Regions from separate parts of the Mesorhizobium sp. P170090 genome, predicted to be linked through region 2. Evidence: predicted binding sites of a transcription regulator. Region 2 holds the regulator's gene; the other holds the start of a gene.

Region 1 (10,389 bases), 3.2 Mb from region 2:
CGCCGTTCTGGACGAACAGCCTGGAAAACAGGATGTGGCCGACCACCTGGCCGTCTTCTTCCGCCACCAGTTCGACAACGGCGTCGCCGCCGGTGACCAGAGCGTCGACCAGCCCGGCCTCCGCCTGCTGGCCGAATGCGTGTTCCTCGACCAGGCGTATGGCCTCGCGGTCCCGCGGCGTCGCGCCGCGTATCGACATCATGCTCATGAGAACTTCATTCCTTTTTCGATCTTGGCCCCGCGCAGAAACTCCTTCGCGGCAGCAGGCTTTCCGCCCGCCCGTTGAACTTCGACCAGCCTGACCGCGCCCGACCCGCAGGCGACCGTCAGCCGGTCATCGAGAATTCCTCCCGACTCGCCCATGCTTTCAGAAAGCGTACCTTCAGAAAGCGTCGAGCGAAGCAGTTTCAGCCGTTCCGTGCGGCCGCCGATGTCGGCCTCGCACCAGGCGCCGGGGAATGGCGACAGCCCGCGAATGTGATTGTGGACCTCCGCAGCCGGGCGCGTCCAGTCCACACGTGTCTCCGACTTATCGATTTTCCTGGCGTAGGTCACCCCGTCAGCCGCCTGCAAAGTCGATGCCAGGGTATTTGTCTCCAATCGGGACAGCGCTTCCACCATCAGCGTGGCAGCAATATTCATCAAGCGGTCGTGCAGATCGCCGGCCGTCATATCGGGCTCTATGGCGCATTTTTCAACCAGTGCCACCGGACCGGTGTCCAGGCCCTCTTCCATGCGCATCACCATCATGCCGGTCTCGACGTCGCCGGCCATAATGGCGCGCTGGATGGGAGCTGCACCACGCCAACGCGGCAAAAGCGAGGCGTGGCCGTTGAGGCAGCCGAGGCGCGGAGCCTCCAGAATAGCCTTCGGCAACAGCAAACCATACGCGACGACGACCGCGACATCGGCACGCAACGCCTGGAAAGCAGCTTGCTCGGCCTCGCCCTTCAGCGACAGCGGCGTGCGCACTTCGATGCCCAGCCGCTCAGCCTCGCGCTGCACCGGCGACGGTGTCAGTTCCAGCCCGCGGCGGCCCGCGGCGCGCGGCGGCTGGGTGTAGACGGCTGCTATCTCGTGCCCGGCAATCGCGCGCAGCACCGGCACCGAAAACTCCGGCGTGCCCATGAAGATGACGCGAAGCGGCATCTTCCCTATCCCACCAGCTTGCCCGGCGCCTTGTCCTTGGCGAGCTTCTTGAACTTCTTGACCACCATGTCGCGCTTCAGCTTCGAGATGTGGTCGATGAACAGCACACCGTTGAGATGGTCGATCTCGTGCTGCAGGCAGGTCGCCATCAGGCCTTCGGCCTCGATCTCCCGCAGCTTGCCGTCGCGGTCGAGATATTTCACGCGCACCGAGGCGGGACGCTCGACCTCGGCGTAATAGTCCGGGATCGACAGGCAGCCTTCCTCGTAGACCGAGCGGGCGTCGGCGCTTTCGAGGATTTCGGGATTGATGAACACATGCGGCGCCGTTGGCTCGTCTTCCTTGGCGAGGTCGATGACCAGCATGCGCAGCGGCTCGCCGATCTGGATTGCGGCCAAGCCGATGCCCGGCGCATCATACATCGTCGCCAGCATGTCGTCGGCCAGTTTGCGCAAAGGCGCGTCGACGCGTTCGACTGGTTTGGAAACCTGGCGCAGGATGGGATCGGGAAGGATGATGAGCGGCTTGATCGACATGGCGCCTCACCTAAAACGTCGCAGGAGAAGCGTCAACCGGTGCGAATCGGTCTCGTTCACGTTTTGATCTGTGCCAGGTCTGCGAATCGGCTATGCTGGCGGGATGAACGACCTGAGCACCATCCTTTCCGAACCCGTTGCCCGGCTTGGCGCCACGACGATCACGCTCGGCCATGCACTGACCCTCGGCGCGCTGGTGTTTCTCGGCCTGTTCCTGGCGCTTGTCGTGGCGCTGTGGCGATCGGCCAAGGCGCGCACCATCGCCGCGGCGGAAGCCGCCGACCACGCCCGCGACGCCGAGGCGCGGATGGCCGGCATTTTGCAAAGCCAGGCCGAGATGCAGGGCCGCATGGGCGCCATCGCCGACGTGTTCGGCGCAAGGCAGGCCGAACTCAACCAGTCGATCGGCCAGCGCCTCGACGCCATGACCGGCAGGCTCGGTCAAACCATGACCGAACAGACCAAATCGACGCATGAGAGCCTCGCCAAACTGCAGGAACGGCTGGCGGTCATCGACACCGCGCAAGGCAACATCCAGTCGCTGGCCGGCCAGGTCGTGCAATTGCAGGCGATCCTGTCCAACAAGCAGACGCGCGGCGCCTTCGGCCAGTCGCGCATGGAGGCGATCGTCGCCGACGGCCTTCCGATGGGCGCCTACGAGTTCCAGGCAACGCTGTCAAACGGCAGCCGTCCCGACTGCCTGGTCAGGATGCCGAACGGTGCGCCGCAGCTTGCCATCGACGCCAAGTTTCCGCTGGAAGCCTGGAACGCCATCCGCGCCGCCGATGGCGCCGAACAACAGAAGATCGCGGCCCAGGCTTTCCGCCGCGACATCGAAATTCACGTCCGCGATATCTCGGAAAAATACCTGATCCAGGGCGAGACGCAGGACACCGCCTTCATGTTCGTGCCGTCGGAATCGGTGTTCGCCGAAATCCACGAGAATTTCGACGCCGTGGTCCAGAAGGCGCACCGGGCGCGTGTCATCATCGTCTCACCGTCGCTTTTGATGCTGTCGATCCAGGTCATCCAGGCCATCCTCAAGGACGCCCGCATGCGCGAACAGGCGCATCTGATCCAGGGCGAGGTGATCCGGCTGATGGAAGACGTCGCGCGCGTCGACGAACGCGTGCGCCGGTTGCAGACGCATTTTGGCCAGTCGGCCAAGGATATCGACGAGATACTGGTGTCGACGTCGAAGGTGACCAAGCGCGGCCAAAAGATCGAAGCGCTGGAGTTTGGCGAAAGCGAAGCCGAAGTGCGCGGTGGCGGACCCGCCAAGGCCGAAGCCGGGGTGCGGGTGGCGGATTCCAAGACGGGGCAGCTCAGGCTACGTGTCGTCGAAGGCGACGATTAAAGCGCGTCGCGCTGAACGGATTCATACGACGCGCTTTAAAAGTCTTTGTTTTGATGCATGTCGTTGTCCCAGAACCGCGGCACACTTCTGGGCGCCATGCATTAGACCGTAGCCACGATCACGTGCGCCTGGATCTTGGCCGCAACCTCGCCGCTGCCGTGTCTGGCTGCAATCACGGACGCGGCGTGATCGGTTGCGGCTTCCAGTTTTCCTCTGGCCTCGATTTCGTTGCGAAGCGGAGTTCCCTGGCAATAGGCAACCGCCGGAAGGCGCGGCGAGGAGGCACGGCTTTGTTCGGCCCTCGTGTCGATCACCACACGGGAGAAACCTGCGGCTTCCAACTCGCCGCGGATCAATGCAATGTCATTGTAGCCGTGCGGCGTGCGGGCGAGAAAGCGGGGCGGATCGTTCGGAAAAATCTCCGCAAGAGCATTCGTCACATCATTGGCGAATACATTGTCTTCGATGCGATCCCACACGTTGAACAGGAAATGGCCGCCGGTCTTCAGGACCCGCTTTGCTTCGCGATAGCCGGCGGCTCGGTCGGGAAAGAACATCGCGCCGAACTGACAGCAAACGAGATCGAAAGCCGCATCTTCGAACGGCAGCGCCAGAGCATCCGCCTGACGCCAATGTATACGACTGTCGGGAGCTTGTCGCGAGGCCGCGTAGTCGAGCATAGGCTGGTTGAGGTCGGTCACGACATAGCTTACGCCGGGAGACAGTTTTGGAGCCAATGCGCGGGTGACAACGCCGGTGCCGGCGGCGACTTCCAGGACGGCGCCGGGCGACAAGGACGCTGCCCGTCGTGCCAAATCCGCGGCGAACGGCTCGAAGATCAGCGGCACCATGTAGCGGTCGTAGTTTTCCGGAATCGAGCCGGCAAACACTTTGTCCGTTTCCGACATTGCTATCCCCCGCCATCCGTTTGATGGCTAGCCTAGCACATTATTGGCTGGTTTGGGCCGCGTTTAACCGGGAGGCAGGTGCTACTGCGCCTCTACGATGCTTACGCCCTCGAAATCCGGAAGCCAGTGCAGGGCCGATCGGTGCCATTTCTGTTGGGTCGGAACGAGATCCTCGCGTTGCCGCGCGGTCCCCGCCCTGATCCCATAGACCTTCGGCCCGTCGCCAACCGACGTTGCGTAAAGATGCGAACCGCAGTCGCCGCAGAACGCCTGGGCACGCTTGGCGCCGCTCGATCCCGTCTTGATATAAACCTTCGGTGTGCCCTTTGTGATCCTATAATGATCCTCAGGCGCGGGAACAGTGACACGAAAGGCGGTACCGGTCAGTTGCTGGCAGTCGGTGCAATGACAGATAGAGGTCTTTTCCGGGTCGACGTCTGCTTCATAAGTTATGGCGCCGCAATGGCACCCACCATCGATTTTCATGGTTGATTCTCCGAAATCCGTCGGGTGATCTTAGCGGGACCAGGCGACGGGGCCAACGGTGGACTGCTGGTCCAGAACGAGTCCGACGCCGCCTCGACCTGCTTGCGCCGGTGCTCCCAGGTTCCGGTCGTCTGCGGCTTGACGAACAGTCTGGTGATCTCCGGTATTTCTTTTTTCAAGAGCGCCTCGATGCGCTCGACACAGGCTTCGATCTCAGGCGCCGTCAGATGGTCCTCGAATTCGATGCTCAGCCCAGCGACGATCTGTTGCGGGCCGAGATGGACGGTGAGAACGCCGTTGGCCCGCTGCACCGCCGGATCCTGCTGGGCGATGGCCAGCACCTTGGCCTGCACTTCCGGCGACGCCGGCTCACCGATGAGCAATCCCTTGCTTTCGCGCGCCAGAAAGATGGCGGTGGCGCCGAGGATCATCGCGATGCCGATCGAGGCGACGCCGTCGAGTTCGGGCATGTCGAGGAGTTCGGCCGCCAATATGCCGGCGAAGGCGACGAACAGACCGAGCAGGGCGGCGCTGTCCTCGAACAGGATCGTGTAGACGCTCGGATCCTTGCTCGATTGCACAGCCTGCAGCCAGCCTTGCTTGCCCTTCTGCTGGCGGAACTCCTTCAGCGCCACGTACCAGGAGCTGCCCTCGAACAGCATTGAGAGGCCCAGCACAATGTAGTTGATTTTGGGATTGGCGACCGGCTCAGGCGCCATGATGTGGACGACGCCTTCATAGAAGGACACGCCGGCGCCGAGCGCAAAGACGAGCAGGGCGACAATGAAGCTCCAGAAATAAAGCTCGCGGCCATGGCCGAGCGGATGCGTGCGGTCCGGCGGACGGGCGGCGCGGTGCATGCCGTAGAGCAGCAGCCCGCCATTGCCGGTATCCACCAGCGAGTGCACGCCTTCCGACAGCATCGCCGAGCTGCCGGTGAAGAAGGCGGCGACGAATTTGGTCACAGCAATAGCGAGATTACCGGCGAGCGCCGCGTAGATGACCGTCTTCGACCCGCCATGTGCTGCCATGCTGTCCCTCCAAGGAACCTGATGTAACGCCCCTGAGCTCCACAGGCATCACAACGCACGAATCGCCCGGTCGTTCAGGGTCTTGTAGGCCAGCTTGCGGAAACACGCCCCTATTCGATGATCTCGTCCGTCCACACCTTGAAACCAGCCAGCGTGCCCGGTCCGAAGATGTGGGTCAGCGGCACGTCGGCGGCGTCGCGACCCGACGCGATCAGGATGCGGCCGATGCGCGGCGAATTGTTGCGTGGATCGAAGACATGCCAGCGGCCGCCGAGATAGACCTCCATCCAGGCTGCGAAATCCATGCTCGCCCAAGGTTTGGGCAGGCCGATGTCGCTGATGTAGCCGGTGCAGTAGCGGGTCGGGATGTTGAGCGCACGGCAGAAGGTGACCGCAAGGTGGGCAAAGTCGCGGCAGACGCCGCTTTGCTCGCGATAGGCTTCGGCCGCGGTGCGCGTCGGTCGGGCATTGCCGTAGCTGAAGACGATGTGGTTGTGGACGAAATCACAGACCGCCTGGACGCGGGCAATACCGAGCGGAGTGTGCCCGAACAGCCGCCAGGCTTCGCTGGCCAGCAGATCGCTCTCGCAAAAGCGGCTGGGCAACAGGAACAGCAATGTGTCCGACGGCAGGTCGCGCACCTCATGCTGCCAGGCCATCAGGTCGCCCATCTCGAAGGTACCGGGGTCGCGGATTACCGAATCGGTGCCGAAGGTGAAGCGTCCGGGCGGGGCGACGAAACGGTTGCACCAATTGCCGAAACTGTCGCGGTAGCTCTGGATCGGCACCGGCGGGTTGGAGGTCAGGAAATCCGGGCGCTCGAGATCGGAGGCCCTGGAGTAGTGGACGTTGAGCATCGCGATGAGCGGCGTTTCCTGCGGAAAATCGAAACTCATCTCGCTGCCGATGCGGATTCGCATTGTCGTCCTGACCGCACTGCCTGATCATCGCCGGGCGAAGGCATGGCCGATGCTGCAGTGCGAAGGCAACCATGGCACGGACCGGAATGGTTTACGAGCAAATTAGAAACCGGTTGAAAGCGGCCCGACGGCGCCGGCGACAGACGCCCGCCCCCTTGCAGTCCGGCGTTTCTCTTGTTTCACTTGGCCTCCCAGCAACTGGAGGAACGAATCATGGCTAAAGGTGCGATGAAGGCGGGCAAGGAAGCTCGGAAGCCGAAAAAAGACGCCAAGAAGCCCGCAGCGGCTCCGGCACTCAAGGCGCCGCCCGTGAAGGCGATGAGGCTCAAGGAAAAGTAAGCCCGCCTTAGGTCGTCAATATCTTGGGACGGCTGAGATCCGGGCAAACCGTTTCGGCGCAGATTTTGACACCGGCGGCATGAACGATGCGGCCGGTGTTTTTGTTGATCGCACCGGCGCAGCCGCTTGTGTCGAAGCGGCGAGGACGACCTCGCGCCTTTCTCAAAAATCCGGCCGGGACGCCCCGCCATCCTCATGGAAGGAGTGCATCCCGATGTCGTGGATTTTTCTGTTCTTCGCTGGTCTGTTCGAAATCGGCTGGGCGATCGGCCTCAAATACACCGACGGCTTCTCGAAGCCGCTGCCGACGGTGCTCACCGTCGCCTCGATGATCATCAGCCTGGGGTTGCTCGGCCTAGCGCTCAAGATGCTGCCTGTCGGGACGGCCTATGCGGTGTGGACCGGCATCGGCACGGTCGGCACGGCGCTGCTTGGCATCTGGCTGCTGGGCGAGCCTGCGACGGCCATCCGGCTCGCCTGCATTGCGCTCATCGTCTGCGGCATTATGGGGCTGAAGCTCGCCGCCTGAGCAAAGCAACCAAGGAAATCGACGCACAAACACATTCAGGGCCGCTTGAAGGCGACCCTGATGTCCGATCGTTTCGATCGAAGCGTTAGCGGGCGGAGAAGCCCGGAGGCGTCCTGCCGGTACGCTGCTTGCGCGCCGCATAGCGTGCGTCGCGCTTGGCCTTGCGTTCGGCTTCGTCGGCCAGCAAACGGGCGATGCGCTCGTTTTCTTCGGCTTCCTTGATCTTCGCTTCAGCCTGCGCTGCCTCTTCGGCCGCAATACGCGCCGCTTCGGCTGCTGCCTCGCGCTCGGCCTTCTCGACCGCCTCGCGTGCCAGCTTTTCCTGCTTCAGCCTGGCCTTTTCGGCCTCGCGTATCTCGCGAGCCTCAAGAATCGCCTTGCGTTCGGCCTGTTTGGCCAGAACCGCAGGATCATCAGCCGCCGGCTTTGACTTGAAGCGCTCCAGAAGCGCCTTCTTTGCCTCGTTCGCGGCATTGCGCCGCTCGAAAATGTCTTTTTCCCTGTAGATAGCCAAGTCCACTTCCCTGAAGTCAATTCGCGACGCTTACATACGCGCGAAAACCGAGAGTTCAAGCGCCAAAACGGTATGCCAGCCATGAAAGTTTATGCTGTTGCAGCCGGGAGACGCGTTTCCCCTGAAACAAAGCCGGCCGAAACCGACATGCACTGTTCACCATCCGCCCCTCTGGCGGCCGGGGCGGCTCGCCGCTACCTCTAGCGGCAAATCAGAACATTTGGATGACATGCCATGGAACTCGGTCTCTACACTTTCGCCGACGTCAGCCCGGAGCCCGGCCCCGGCGCGATCGGCCCGCATCAGCGACTACGCAATCTGATCGAGGAGGTCGAGCTGGCCGACCAGGTCGGCCTCGACGTCTTTGGTCTGGGCGAACATCACCGCCCCGACTATGCCGCGTCCGCGCCGGTGGTGGCGCTGGCCGCTGCCGCCGAACGCACCAAGCGCATCAAGCTGACCAGCGCGGTCACCGTGCTGTCCTCCGATGATCCGGTGCGTGTCTTCCAGCAGTTCGCAACGCTCGACCTTTTGTCGGGCGGCCGGGCCGAGATCATGGCCGGGCGCGGCTCGTTCATCGAATCCTTCCCGCTGTTCGGCTACAATCTCGAGGACTATGACGAGCTGTTCGCCGAAAAGCTCGACCTGCTGCTGGCCATACGCGACAGCGTCAAGGTCACCTGGTCCGGCAATCTGCGCGCGCCCATCAACGACCGCGGCGTCTATCCGCGGCCGCTGCAGGACAAATTGCCGATCTGGATCGCAATAGGTGGAACGCCGCAGTCTGCGGCCCGCGCGGGGGTGCTCGGCCTGCCGCTGGCGCTGGCCGTCATCGGCGGCGAGCCGGCGCGGTTTGCACCGCTGTTCGACATTTATCGCGATGCCGCCAGGCGGGCCGGTACCGACCCCTCGGGCCTTGCCACCAGCATCAATGTGCACGGCTTCATCGCCGGGACCACTGAACAGGCGGCCGACGATTTCTACGGCCCGCAGGCCGAAGTGATGAACCGCATCGGCCGCGAGCGCGGCTGGGGCCCGACCTCGCGGGCGCATTTCGATCAGTCGCGTGGTCCGAACGGCGCGCTGTTCGTCGGTAATCCGGAGCAGGTGGCGGAAAAGATCGTCGCCCAGCACAAGATCTTCAACAATGACCGCTTCCTGCTGCAGATGGCGATCGGCGCCATGCCGCACGCCAAGATCATGAAGGCGATCGAACTTTACGGCACCAAGGTGGCGCCGATCGTGCGCAAGGAGACCGCCAAGCCCGGCGTCGCCGTCGCAGCGCCAGCCGCCTGAGCGACGGGCGGCCCGGATTGAGGGCCTTGCCGGCTAACGGAACCTTGGGCTTGCAGAGGCGTTTCCGTCAGGGGAATGCACCAATTGCGGTGCGCCGCTGAGGGAAAATCATGAAAGCCGAACCCGCCGCTTTGGGTGCTGGCCTTGCCGAAACCGAAGAGGCGAGAGTTGTGGCGCGTGCCGACACGCATCTGATGCGTTCGCTGCTCATCGGGATCTTCCTGTTCATGGCCATCTACGCGCTGTATTTCGCGCGTGCTTTCTTCATGCCGGTCATCCTCGCCTTCCTGCTGACGCTGACGCTGACACCAATCGTGCGCTTCCTGCGCAAGCGCGGCATTCCGGAAGTGGTTTCGGCGACAATGTTGGTCGTGCTGTCGATCTGCGTCTTCGGCGTTGCCGGCTATCTGCTCAGCGGCCCGGTCATCGACCTTCTCAACAACACCTCGTCGATCGGCCAACAACTTACCGAACGGCTGGCGCAATTACGGCGTCCGCTCGAGAGGATCATGCAGATCTCGCATCAGATCGAACAGATGACGGAGACCTCGCAGGAGCCGGGCATCCAGAAGGTGGCGATGGCACAGTCCGGCGTCCTGTCGGCCGCCGCCAGCAACGTCCTGTCGGCGGGGACAAGCCTGACCATCATCTTCGTGCTGTCGCTGTTCCTGCTGGCGTCAGGCACGATGTTCTATGAGAAGATCATCCAGTCCTTCGCCAGCCTCAGTGAGAAGAAGCGGGCCTTGCGCGTCGTCTATGACGTCGAGCGCGAAATCTCGCATTATCTGCTCACCGTCACCGTCATCAATGCCGGTCTCGGCGCGGTTATCGGCCTTGGCCTGTGGGCGCTCGGCATGCCCAACCCGCTCGTCTGGGGAACGATGGCGGCGCTGCTCAACTTCCTGCCCTATGTCGGCGCGCTGATCACCATCGTGCTGGTCAGCGTCATTGCGATGATCAGCTTCGACTCGATCACCTACGCCCTTTTGGCGCCGGGCTTCGTGCTTTTGTGCGACATCGTCGAAGGCCAGTTCGTTACGCCGATGGTTGTCGGCCGACGCCTCGAGATCAACGCCGTGGCGATCTTCATCGCCATCGCCTTCTGGTCCTGGCTTTGGGGCTTTGTCGGCGCGCTGATGGCGGTGCCGCTGTTGGTCGTCGTCAAAGTGTTCTGCGATCATTTCGATGGCCTCAGCCATGTCGGCAATTTTCTCGCCGCACAGCAGACGGCCGTGGTGGAGGAAGAAGCGGCCGAAGAGAACGGAAAGGCAGCGGCATAAGCTTGCCGCGCCTGCCCGTCATCGCGCATTTGTTGTCTTCAGGC
Region 2 (10,389 bases):
ATCCGCCCGTCATCATCCTGGTCGAAGGTCAGGCCGACCGTCAGTCCGACCTTACAATCTATGAGCATGAAAGCCTTGCGCTGGAAGACATCGGCTCGCTGGTTGCGTTGCTGAGGCGCCGGCGGATCACCCATCTTGTGCTTGCCGGCGAGATCAGGCGCAGGCCGCGGTTGGTCGACATGCGTCCGAACCTTGGGCTACTGGCACTTATACCCTCGCTCGCCATGGCGCTTGCCCGCGGCGATGACGGGCTGTTGAAGATATTGACCCGCGGCCTGGAGGCACGGGGCGTCAAGGTTGTCGGTGCGCATGAAGTCGTGCCCCGGCTCGTCGCGGCCGAAGGGCCGCTGACCAAAGCAGTGCCGCGAAAGTCCGACTGGCGCGATATCGAGGCGGCACACGCGGCGGCAAAGGCCATCGGCGCGCTCGACATTGGCCAGGCGGCAATTGCCATCGGTGGCCGCACTGTTGCCCTGGAAGGCGTCGAGGGCACCCACGGACTGCTCGAGCGGACGCAGCAGTTGCGCGGCCATGGCAGGCTGGCCGGCAAGACGCGCGGTGTCCTGGTCAAATGCGCCAAGCCTGGCCAGGAATTGCGTGCCGATCTGCCATCTATTGGCCCCCAGACCGTCGAGGCGGCGCATGCCGCGGGGCTCGCCGGCATTGCCGTCGAAGCCGGCCGTTCGCTCATCCTCGAAGGCCCCGCCGTTGTCGCGCACGCCAATGCGCTCGGCCTGTTCGTGTTCGGCCTGCCGGCTGCGGGGGCTGTCCATGGCAGCTGAGAAGCCGCTGAAGATTGCCATCGTCGCCGGCGAAGAATCCGGCGACCTGCTGGGCGCCGACATCGTGCAGGCGCTGAAGCGCATGACCGGGCGCGAGGTGCAACTCGTCGGCATTGGCGGGCGGCATCTGCAGGCGCTCGGACTGGCGCCGCTGTTCGATGGCGCCGAGATCGCGCTGATGGGGCTCAGCGCCATCCTGCGTGACTTGCCGCGCCTGATGCGGCGGATCAGCCAGACGGCAAGTGCTGTCGCAGCCGAAAAACCCGACTGTCTGATCACCATCGACAGCCCTGATTTCTCGCTGCGCGTCGCCAAAAAGGTCCGCGCCGCCGATCCGTCAATCCCGACCGTCCATTATGTCTGCCCGAGCGTCTGGGCGTGGCGGCCGGGTAGGGCGGCCGCGATGAAGCCCTATGTCGACCACATACTGTGCATCCTGCCTTTCGAGGTAAAGGAGCTCAGCCGTCTCGGCGGCCCGCCCGGCACTTACGTCGGACATCGCCTCACGCATGATCCAGGCGTGCTGGGCGCGGCCAGGGCGCAAGCCCAGCCACGCGATCTCTCGGCCGATCACGTCAAGACGCTGCTCGTCCTGCCAGGGTCGCGGCGCGGCGAGGTCAGCCGGCTTATCGGTCCGTTCGGCGAGACGGTGTCGGCGCTGCGCGCGCGTGGCCACCGGCTGCGGCTGTTGCTGCCGACGGTGCCGCATGTCGCCGAACTGGTCAAAACGTCGGTGGCGCGCTGGGATCAGGAGCCGGAGGTCATCCTTGATCCCGAGCGCAAATGGCAGGCCTTCGGCAAGGCCGATGCGGCGCTGATCGCGTCTGGAACGGTTTCGCTGGAACTGGCATTGTCGGGTGTACCGATGATCTCTTGCTACAAGTTCGATCCGATCATGCTGATGGCGCAGAGCCTGATCACGGTGTGGAGCGCCGCTTTGCCCAACCTTATCGCCGACCGGACGGTCGTGCCGGAAAGCTACAACCAGTATGTGCGGCCGCACTATCTGGCGCGGCAGCTCGAGGCACTGTTTTCAGACACCGCCTACCGCGCCTGGCAAAAGGACGGCTTTGCCGAAGTTGCCAGGCGTATGGCAACCGACAAGCCGTCCGGCGATATCGCCGCGGATGTCGTTCTTCGCCACATCGGGAGAGCGAATAGGGCTTAGTAAGGAGTGAACGATGAATAGTGAATAGTGAATAGCGAATAGTGAATAGTGAATAGTGATTAACGCGCTCTCGCTATAATCAAGCTGCTACTTACTACTTGCTACTTACTACTTACTACTTACTACCTGCTATTCACTACTTACCATTCACTACTTACCATTCACCATTCACTCTCTTTCACCTTTTCGCAATCGGCACGTAGTCGCGTTCCGGGGCACCGGTATAGAGCTGGCGCGGACGGCCGATCTTCTGGTGGGGATCCTCGATCATTTCCTTCCACTGCGCGATCCAGCCGACGGTGCGCGCGACCGCGAACAGTACGGTGAACATGGTGGTGGGGAAGCCCAGCGCCTTCAGCGTGATGCCGGAATAGAAATCGACGTTCGGATAGAGCTTCTTCTCGATGAAGTAGGAATCGGTCAGCGCGATCTTTTCCAGCTCCATGGCGATATCGAGCAGCGGATCGTCCTTGATGCCGAGTTCGCCCAGCACCTCATGCGCCGTCTTCTGCATGATTTTCGCGCGAGGATCGTAGTTCTTGTAGACGCGATGGCCGAAGCCCATCAGCCGGAACGGATCGTTCTTGTCCTTGGCGCGGGCGATGAATTCCGGGATGTGGTCGACATGGCCGATCTCGCCCAGCATGTTGAGCGCCGCTTCGTTGGCGCCGCCATGCGCCGGGCCCCACAGGCAGGCGATGCCGGCGGCAATGCAGGCGAACGGATTGGCGCCCGACGAGCCGGCAAGGCGCACCGTCGAGGTCGAGGCGTTTTGTTCGTGGTCGGCATGCAGGATGAAGATGCGCTCCATGGCGCGCGCCAGCACCGGATTGATCTTGTATTCCTCGCACGGCACCGCAAAGCACATATGCAGGAAGTTGGCGGCGAAGTTCAGCTCGTTCTTCGGGTAAATGAAGGGCTGGCCGATATGGTATTTGTAGGCCATGGCCGCAATCGTCGGCATCTTGGCAATCAGCCGCATCGAGGCGACCATGCGCTGATACGGATCCGAAATATCGGTGGAGTCGTGATAGAAGGCCGACAGCGCGCCGACCACGCCGCACATCACAGCCATCGGATGCGCGTCGCGGCGGAAGCCGGTGAAGAAGCGCGACATCTGCTCGTGCACCATGGTGTGGCGCGTTACCCGGTAGTCGAAATCGTCCTTCTGCGCCTTGGTCGGCAGTTCGCCGTAGAGCAGGAGGTAGCAGACTTCGAGGAAGTCGCCATGCTCGGCCAGCTGGTCGATGGGGTAGCCGCGGTGAAGCAGGATGCCGGCATCGCCGTCGATGAAGGTTATCGCCGACTCGCAGCTCGCCGTCGAGGTGAAGCCGGGATCGTAGGTGAAGGCGCCGGTGGTGTTGTAGAGCGCACCGATGTCGATGACGTCGGGCCCGACCGAGCCGCTTCGCACCTTGAATTCATGCGTCTTGCCGGCCAGTTCGAGCGTGGCAGTCGACGGGTGCGTCGTCTTGCTGCCGGTTTCCAGTCTTGTCGCAGCTTCGCTCATTCTCAAACTCCTTCATGTTCCTCATGCCGGCAAGGCAATTCCTGCAAACGACACGTCGAAATCACCGGAATGCGCGAACTCGCCACCGCATTTTGGGAGGTGCGTGCCAGATTGGGCCAAGGCCTAATGTTGCACTGCGAAACCCGCCTTTCAATGCCAATCTTCTTGGGCCAGTTCGCTCCTAATCGATTTGATCCGCAATCCGCGCCAGGCTTTCCTCGCGGCCAAGCACGGCGAGCACGTCGAACACGCCGGGCGAGGTGCTGCGGCCGGTAAGGGCCGCCCGGAGCGGTTGGGCCACGGCGCCGAGCTTGTGGCCGCCTGCCGTCGCGAACTCGCGCACCGCGGCTTCAGCCGCGGCAGCCGACCAATCGCCCGAAACAGTCTGCAAAGCGGCATGTGCGCCGCGCAGGATCGCGCGCGCGTCGGCATTGAGCAGTGCTGCCGCCTTCTCGTCGATCGGCAGCGGCCGCTCGACGAACAGGAAGGCCGCGCCATCGGCCAGTTCCACCAGCGTCTTGGCGCGCTCTTTCAGGCCCGGCAAGGCGGCCAGCAGCTGCGCCTTCCTGGCATCGTCGAGACGGGCGGCGATAGCCGGTCCGCCTTCGAGGTATGGCAGAGTGGCGACGAAAATGTCGAACAGCTCGGTATCGGCCATCTTGCGCATATGCGCGCCGTTGATCGACTCGAGCTTGGCGAAGTCGAAGCGCGCCGCACCCTTGTTGACATCGCCGATGTCGAACCACGAAATCATGTCCTTGATCGACATGATCTCGTCGTCGCCATGGCTCCAGCCGAGCCGTGCCAGATAATTGAGCAGCGCCTCGGGCAGATAGCCCATGGCGCGATAAGCCTCGACGCCGAGTGCGCCGTGCCGCTTCGACAGCTTGGCGCCGTCGGCGCCGTGGATCAGCGGGATATGCGACATCGACGGGACGTCCCAGCCCATCGCGTTGTAGATCACCGTCTGGCGCGCGGCGTTGGTCAGATGGTCGTCGCCACGGATGATGTGGGTGACGCCCATGTCATGGTCGTCGACGACGACGGCATGCATGTAGGTCGGATTGCCGTCCGAGCGCAGTATGATGAAATCGTCGAGGTCCTTGTTGGGGAAGCGCACCTCGCCCTGCACACGGTCGTGCACCACGGTTTCGCCCTCGGTCGGCGCCTTGATGCGGATGGCGCCCTTGACGCCGGGAGGCGCCTCCGAGGGGGCACGATCGCGCCACTGGCCGTTGTAGCGAGGCGGCAGGCCCTTGGCGCGTGCGGCCTCGCGCATCGCCTCGAGCTCGGCAGGCGTCTCGTAGCTGTAATAGGCCTTGCCCAGGCGCACCAGCTCCTCGGCCACCTCACGGTGGCGCGGCGCGCGCTCGAACTGCGATATGGCCTCACCGTCCCAGGAAAGGCCGAGCCAGGTCAGCCCATCCAGAATGGCCTGTGTCGCCGCCTCGTTGAAGCGTTCGCGGTCGGTGTCCTCGATGCGCAGCACCATCGTGCCGCCGGTGTGCTTGGCGTACAGCCAGTTGAACAGCGCCGTGCGCGCGCCGCCGATATGCAGATAGCCGGTGGGCGAGGGGGCAAAACGGGTGACGACCGTGTCGGACATGGAACTCTCGGGAAGCTTGGAAAGCGGGGCGTGATCGCGCGGACTTTCGCGCTTTGCGCGTTCATGTAGCATAGGAGGTCTGGGGCGCAAGGGGCAGACCCGATGGCTGGACGAGGCCGGGGCACGTCGGCAATTATCGGTTGCGTCAACAGGCCGGAGCCTTGTAGCACAAAATCTGTTCGCACCTCCGCGCAACCTCATTTGGCAGCAGCGTCAATGTCTGGGTTTCATTCGGCTGCAGCGTCCGTCACAGTGCCTGGAACATCGCTGCGACGGTGGTAGCCCCCTCTGACGAGCGGACATTTCTTCACGGATGCGGCACTGCCCGACTACAACGCCGCCGTGACAGCGTTGGCTTGGTCACGCATATTGACCTTTCTGCAATCATTATCGTGAACACCGCAACTGTGTGCAGGCCGGTCTCGCCACGAAGGAGGCATGATTGAAAGAAGGACTACCGATGACCGAAAACGCCGACCATACGGAGGGTGATCCGTTCTACCATGGTACCCGGGCGGATTTGAAACCCGGGGATCTGCTGAGCGTCGGCCACCCTTCCAATTTCAGAGGTAAACCACTGTCATGGATCTATTTCACCCAGACACTGGAAGCCGCCATCTGGGGAGCAGAGCTTGCAACGGGTGACGGTCGTCAAAGGATTTACATCGTAAAGCCGACGGAGTTTTTTATGGATGACCCTAACCTGACCGACAAAAAATTTCCCGGTAATCCGACGAAATCCTACCGCTCCCGTGATCCGTTGCTCATCCTGGGTGAACTCGGTGAATGGCAGGGTCATACACCGGAACAATTGAAGGCAATGCACGATGGGCTTGCTCGCCTGAGAGCGGAGGGCCAGGATATGATTGAGGATTGAGCGTCCTTGCCAGGTGATGGTCGATTCCGGCGCGGTGGACGTGATCACGCGGACTTTCGCGCTTTGCGCGTTCATGTAGCATAGGGGTCTGGGGCGCAAGGGGCAGACCCGATGGCTGGACGTGGCCGGGGCACGAAGGAAGGCGAAGGCGCCGAGGCAAGCGTCAGCGAACGCTCGCTGTTTGCCGATAGTCCCTATGCCGAGCCGCTGCCCCTCGCGCTGCCTGAGCCGCATCCCGGCGTCGCGCCTGCGCTGCCCGGTCACGCGTTGCCGGCGCAAGTCACAGCGCCCGGATCTATCGCCCGTCTGCGCAGACGGCTTCGCCGTCCGTCATGGCCCGCGCTCCGCCGCAGCCTTGCCGTGGCCGCCAACACGGAGCTCGACCGGGGCGTCGCCTTCCTGCTGGTGCCGGTTTTCCTGGCGGCCGGCGTCATCATTTATTTCTCGCTGGCCGGCGAGCCGGGCTTTGCGCAGCCAATCGCCATTGTGGTGCTGGCGACATGTTGCGCTGTCGCCACGCGATCGCGGCCGAGGACGCATCTGTTCTGCATGGCCGCGATGCTGTGCGCGCTCGGCGTCGTCGCCGCCAAGGTCGAGACCTGGCGCGCCGGAACGCAGATGCTCGGCTCCGAGATCCAGACACGGCTGACCGGCCGCGTCGTCAGTCTCGAACAGATGGAAAGCGGCCGCATCAGGCTGACGCTCGATGTGGTTTCGACCGCTTACCCCGAGCTGCGCTACGCCCCGGAGCGGGTCAGGCTCTCGGCGCGGACCGTTCCCGCCGATATGACCGCCGGCTCCCTGATCACCGGCTATGCCAGGCTGTTGCCGCCGACCGGTCCGGTGCGGCCGGAGAGCTACGATTTCTCCTTCGACAGCTATTTCACCGGTATCGGCGGCAGCGGCTTCTTTCTCGGCAATCCGAAAACCATTGCTACGCAGGGACCGCCGCCGCTGACCGCGCGGCTCTCCTCGGCAATCGAGAACGCGCGCGAAAACATTGCCGACCATATCAGGGGCAAAATCGGCGGCGCCGAAGGCGAGATTGCCGCGGCGTTGATTGTCGGGGTGCGCGCCGGCATCCCGGACGAGGTCAACGAAGCGATGCGGCGCACCGGCATCTACCACATCATCTCCATCTCCGGCCTGCACATGGCGCTGGTTGCCGGCACCATCATGGCGTTGCTGCGTGGCGCCTTTGCGCTGTTTCCCGTTTTCTCTTCGCGCCGGCCGGTGAAGAAATATGCGGCCGCGGCAGCGCTTGTCTCGATCGCCGCCTATCTCGTTATTTCAGGCGTCGTGGTTGCCGCCGAGCGCAGCTTCATCATGCTGGCGGTCATGCTTGTCGCCGTGCTGTTTGATCGCGCCGCACTCACCATGCGCAATCTGGCGATCTCCGCCATTGCCGTCATCCTGGTGTCGCCGCACGAGGTGGTCGGTCCCAGCTTCCAGATGTCGTTTGCCGCCACCGCCGCCCTTGTCGGCGCCTATGCCGGCTGGGCCGATTACCGCGCCGACAAGGTGAGAACGCCGCCGGCAAAGCGCTCCTTCGTCGGCTTCCTGTCGCGAAAATTCGCGCTGGCCATGGGCGGCCTCGCAATGACCTCGATCATCGCCGGCAGTGCAACCTTGCTGTTCGCCATCTGGCATTTTCAGCGTGTGTCGCCGCTCAGCCTGATCGCCAATCTGGCCGTGATGCCGATTGTTTCGTTGATCGTCATGCCCTTTGCCGTGCTCAGCGCACTGGCGATGCCGTTCGGCGCCGACGGGCCGTTCCTCTATGTGATGGGCAAAGGTCTGATGGCGATGATCGCTATATCGGCCTGGATTTCCGAGCGCTCGCCGGTCGACGCCGTCGGGCTGATCTCCATCCGCTCGGTGCTGTTAGTGGCGGTCGCCCTCGTCATCGCCACCATGGCCACCACCTGGCTCAGGTTGGCGGCCGTGCCTTTCGCGCTGGCCGGCCTGTTGACGGTGCCGCAGGTGCTTACGCCAGACGTGCTCATATCCGAGGATGCGCATCTGGTGGCCATGCCGATCGGTGGCGGCGAACTCGCCCTCAACCGCGAACGCTCCAACGAATTCACCACGGACAATTGGAAACGGGCGCTGCGGGCCGAAACCATTATCCCACCTGAGATTTTCGAGGCAACAGATACGCGGTTCGATCTCGATCCGCTCGATCTGCCGCCCGGCTCGCCCTTCTATTGCACCGGCGATCTCTGTATCGCCCGGCACCCTTCCGGAGCCATTGTAGCGCTTGCGAAAGACCGCAAGACGGCGCGGCCGGCCTGTGCCTTCGCGAGCCTGATCGTCATCGATGACGCCACCGCCTACAATCCGTGCCGCGACCCGCTGGTGCTGGTCGTGACGAAGAAACAGCTGGCCCGCGACGGCAGCGCCGCCGTCTTCTTCGATCCGCAATCGGCAGCTGCAGCGCCAACCATCCGCTTCGCCGTCGACAAGCCGTATCGCCCCTGGCACGAGCAACGCCGCTTCTCCCGCGAAGCGCGCGGCCTGCCGCCTTACAACCAGCGTGAAAAGTACAAACCCAAGCCGGCTCAGTAGCGCCGGATCAATCCGACAAGCTTGCCCTGCACCTTCACCCTGTCCGGTCCAAAAATGCGGGTCTCGTAGGCCGGGTTGGCGGCTTCCAGGGCGATCGAGGCGCCCTTGCGGCGGAAGCGTTTCAGGGTCGCTTCCTCATCGTCGACCAACGCCACCACGATCTCGCCGGGGCTGGCTGTGTCGGCATTGCGGATGATGACCGTGTCGCCATCGAAAATGCCGGCCTCGATCATCGAATCGCCCTTGACCTCGAGCGCGTAGTGTTCACCGCCCATGATCATGTCGGGCGGCACCGAGATCGAATGGGTCTGATGCTGGATGGCGTCGATCGGCACACCGGCAGCAATGCGTCCCATCACCGGGATCGACACCGCCGAAACGGCGTCGTCATTGCCGGCCGACATCGAACGCGACGGCGAGCCCGGCTTGATCTGGCGGCCGATACCGCCTTGGCCCATCGCGCCTTGTCCTTGGCCGCCTTGCCCTTGGCCGGTTTGACCAAGACTGCCCTGAATGACGCTCGGCGAAAACTTCCTCGCCGCATTGAGGCCTGGTGCGATCGAGTCGGGCAGCCGCAGCACTTCCAGCGCGCGCGCCCGGTTCGGCAGCCGGCGAATGAAACCGCGCTCCTCAAGCGCCGTGATCAGGCGGTGGATGCCGGACTTGGAGGCGAGGTCAAGCGCTTCCTTCATCTCATCGAAGGACGGCGGGATTCCGCTCTCCTTCAGGCGTTCATGGATGAACATCAGAAGCTCATGTTGTTTGCGCGTCAGCATCGCGGCCCCCAGGGGTTCTGAAACCAGAATCAGAAAAAACAAACCCAGAACAAACACTATCTGTTCCAGTTGTGTTCCGCAACCTTTTAAAGTTTAATGAATGTGTTGACGTTTTGTTCAGCGTGACGTTCGGCACCGCGAGCGGCGCTCGTAGTCGTTCGCCGGCAACGGGGTGAAACGAAGACAAAGTGCCCTGCGTCGTCGGCTACGATCGCCGCTTCCTTTTCGGACGGGGCTGCGCAGCATCCGCCCCGGGTTCACTCTGGGCATAGACCTGCAGCGTGTAGCCGATGTGAGCGGTCATCAGAGTTTTCGCACGTTCGACGTCGCGATCGAGGGCCGCTTCCATCAGGGCGGTATGGTGTTCGATCGCCACGGCGTCGCGCAGGGCCGCCACGGCCTTCCGGTGGCCATCCGTGCGGCCGGCGGCGGCGCGCAGCGTCGGCGCCAGACCCAGGAAGCGGTGATGGCGATGCAATTGGTCGGAAATCGTCGCATTGAAGCGCAGCAGCCAGCTGGATGTCGCGGCACTGAGCAGCGCCGCATGGAAGGCATCGTGTTTTTCGTACCACGCGTCGACCGCATCATCCGATGGATCGTCGAGAACAGACCCGCACCGTGAGAGACGATAGTGGGCGGCAACGACCGCGTCTTCCCACTCACGGTCGCCCTCCTCGATCGATTCCACCAGCAGGGGCAGTTCGACCACCAGCCGCGCACGCGCCAAATCCTCGAGCTCCGCCCGAGAGACGGGAGCGACCGCAAACCCGCGGTTGCTGATGGCGGTCACAAGCCGTTCCGCCTCCAGCCGCGACAGCGCCTCGCGCAACGGCGTCCAGCCGATGCCGTAGGTGTTGCGCAGCGTGCTCAGCTTCAACGGCGCGGCAGGCGCCAGCCGGGTCGCAAGAATATCGCGCCTGAGCAGGCGATAGGCCGCTTCCGTCTTCGAGGTCTGCTCGTCATCCAGCATCGTGATCCATCAGACATAAACGCTCGGCGGATCATTATATATCAAAGCCTTTCAATGGGTGAATTATATATAATGTTTGACAGTTCAAGGGCGACCACTCAAGATCGCCGGCATGTTTGGGCGGCAGGCTCC

What was found. Region 2 encodes LexA, which represses DNA repair genes until DNA is damaged. Its sites were predicted from a motif close to TGTTCNNNNTGTGTTCNG; they were not measured.
Region 1: the regulator LexA is predicted to act here: its motif matches at 1,739-1,756, upstream of AC3EML_RS04610 (DNA recombination protein RmuC).

What each region holds. Positions count from the first base shown of each region.
Region 1 covers NZ_JBYNWH010000001.1:912,999-923,387, reverse strand. Annotated here, with positions in the region: gene AC3EML_RS04625 (GNAT family N-acetyltransferase) at 1-208, opposite strand, end outside; gene fmt (methionyl-tRNA formyltransferase) at 205-1,149, opposite strand; gene def (peptide deformylase) at 1,155-1,685, opposite strand; gene AC3EML_RS04610 (DNA recombination protein RmuC) at 1,789-3,042, shown strand; gene AC3EML_RS04605 (class I SAM-dependent methyltransferase) at 3,144-3,950, opposite strand; gene AC3EML_RS04600 (GFA family protein) at 4,032-4,436, opposite strand; gene AC3EML_RS04595 (cation diffusion facilitator family transporter) at 4,433-5,467, opposite strand; gene AC3EML_RS04590 (transglutaminase-like domain-containing protein) at 5,578-6,387, opposite strand; gene AC3EML_RS04585 (hypothetical protein) at 6,601-6,726, shown strand; gene sugE (quaternary ammonium compound efflux SMR transporter SugE) at 6,941-7,255, shown strand; gene AC3EML_RS04575 (DUF6481 family protein) at 7,341-7,769, opposite strand; gene AC3EML_RS04570 (LLM class flavin-dependent oxidoreductase) at 8,004-9,065, shown strand; gene AC3EML_RS04565 (AI-2E family transporter) at 9,176-10,345, shown strand.
Region 2 covers NZ_JBYNWH010000001.1:4,153,676-4,164,064, forward strand. Annotated here, with positions in the region: gene AC3EML_RS20130 (LpxI family protein) at 1-782, shown strand, start outside; gene lpxB (lipid-A-disaccharide synthase) at 772-1,950, shown strand; gene gltA (citrate synthase) at 2,129-3,460, opposite strand; gene gltX (glutamate--tRNA ligase) at 3,642-5,066, opposite strand; gene arr (NAD(+)--rifampin ADP-ribosyltransferase) at 5,527-5,943, shown strand; gene AC3EML_RS20155 (ComEC/Rec2 family competence protein) at 6,055-8,511, shown strand; gene lexA (transcriptional repressor LexA) at 8,505-9,287, opposite strand; gene AC3EML_RS20165 (GntR family transcriptional regulator) at 9,493-10,257, opposite strand.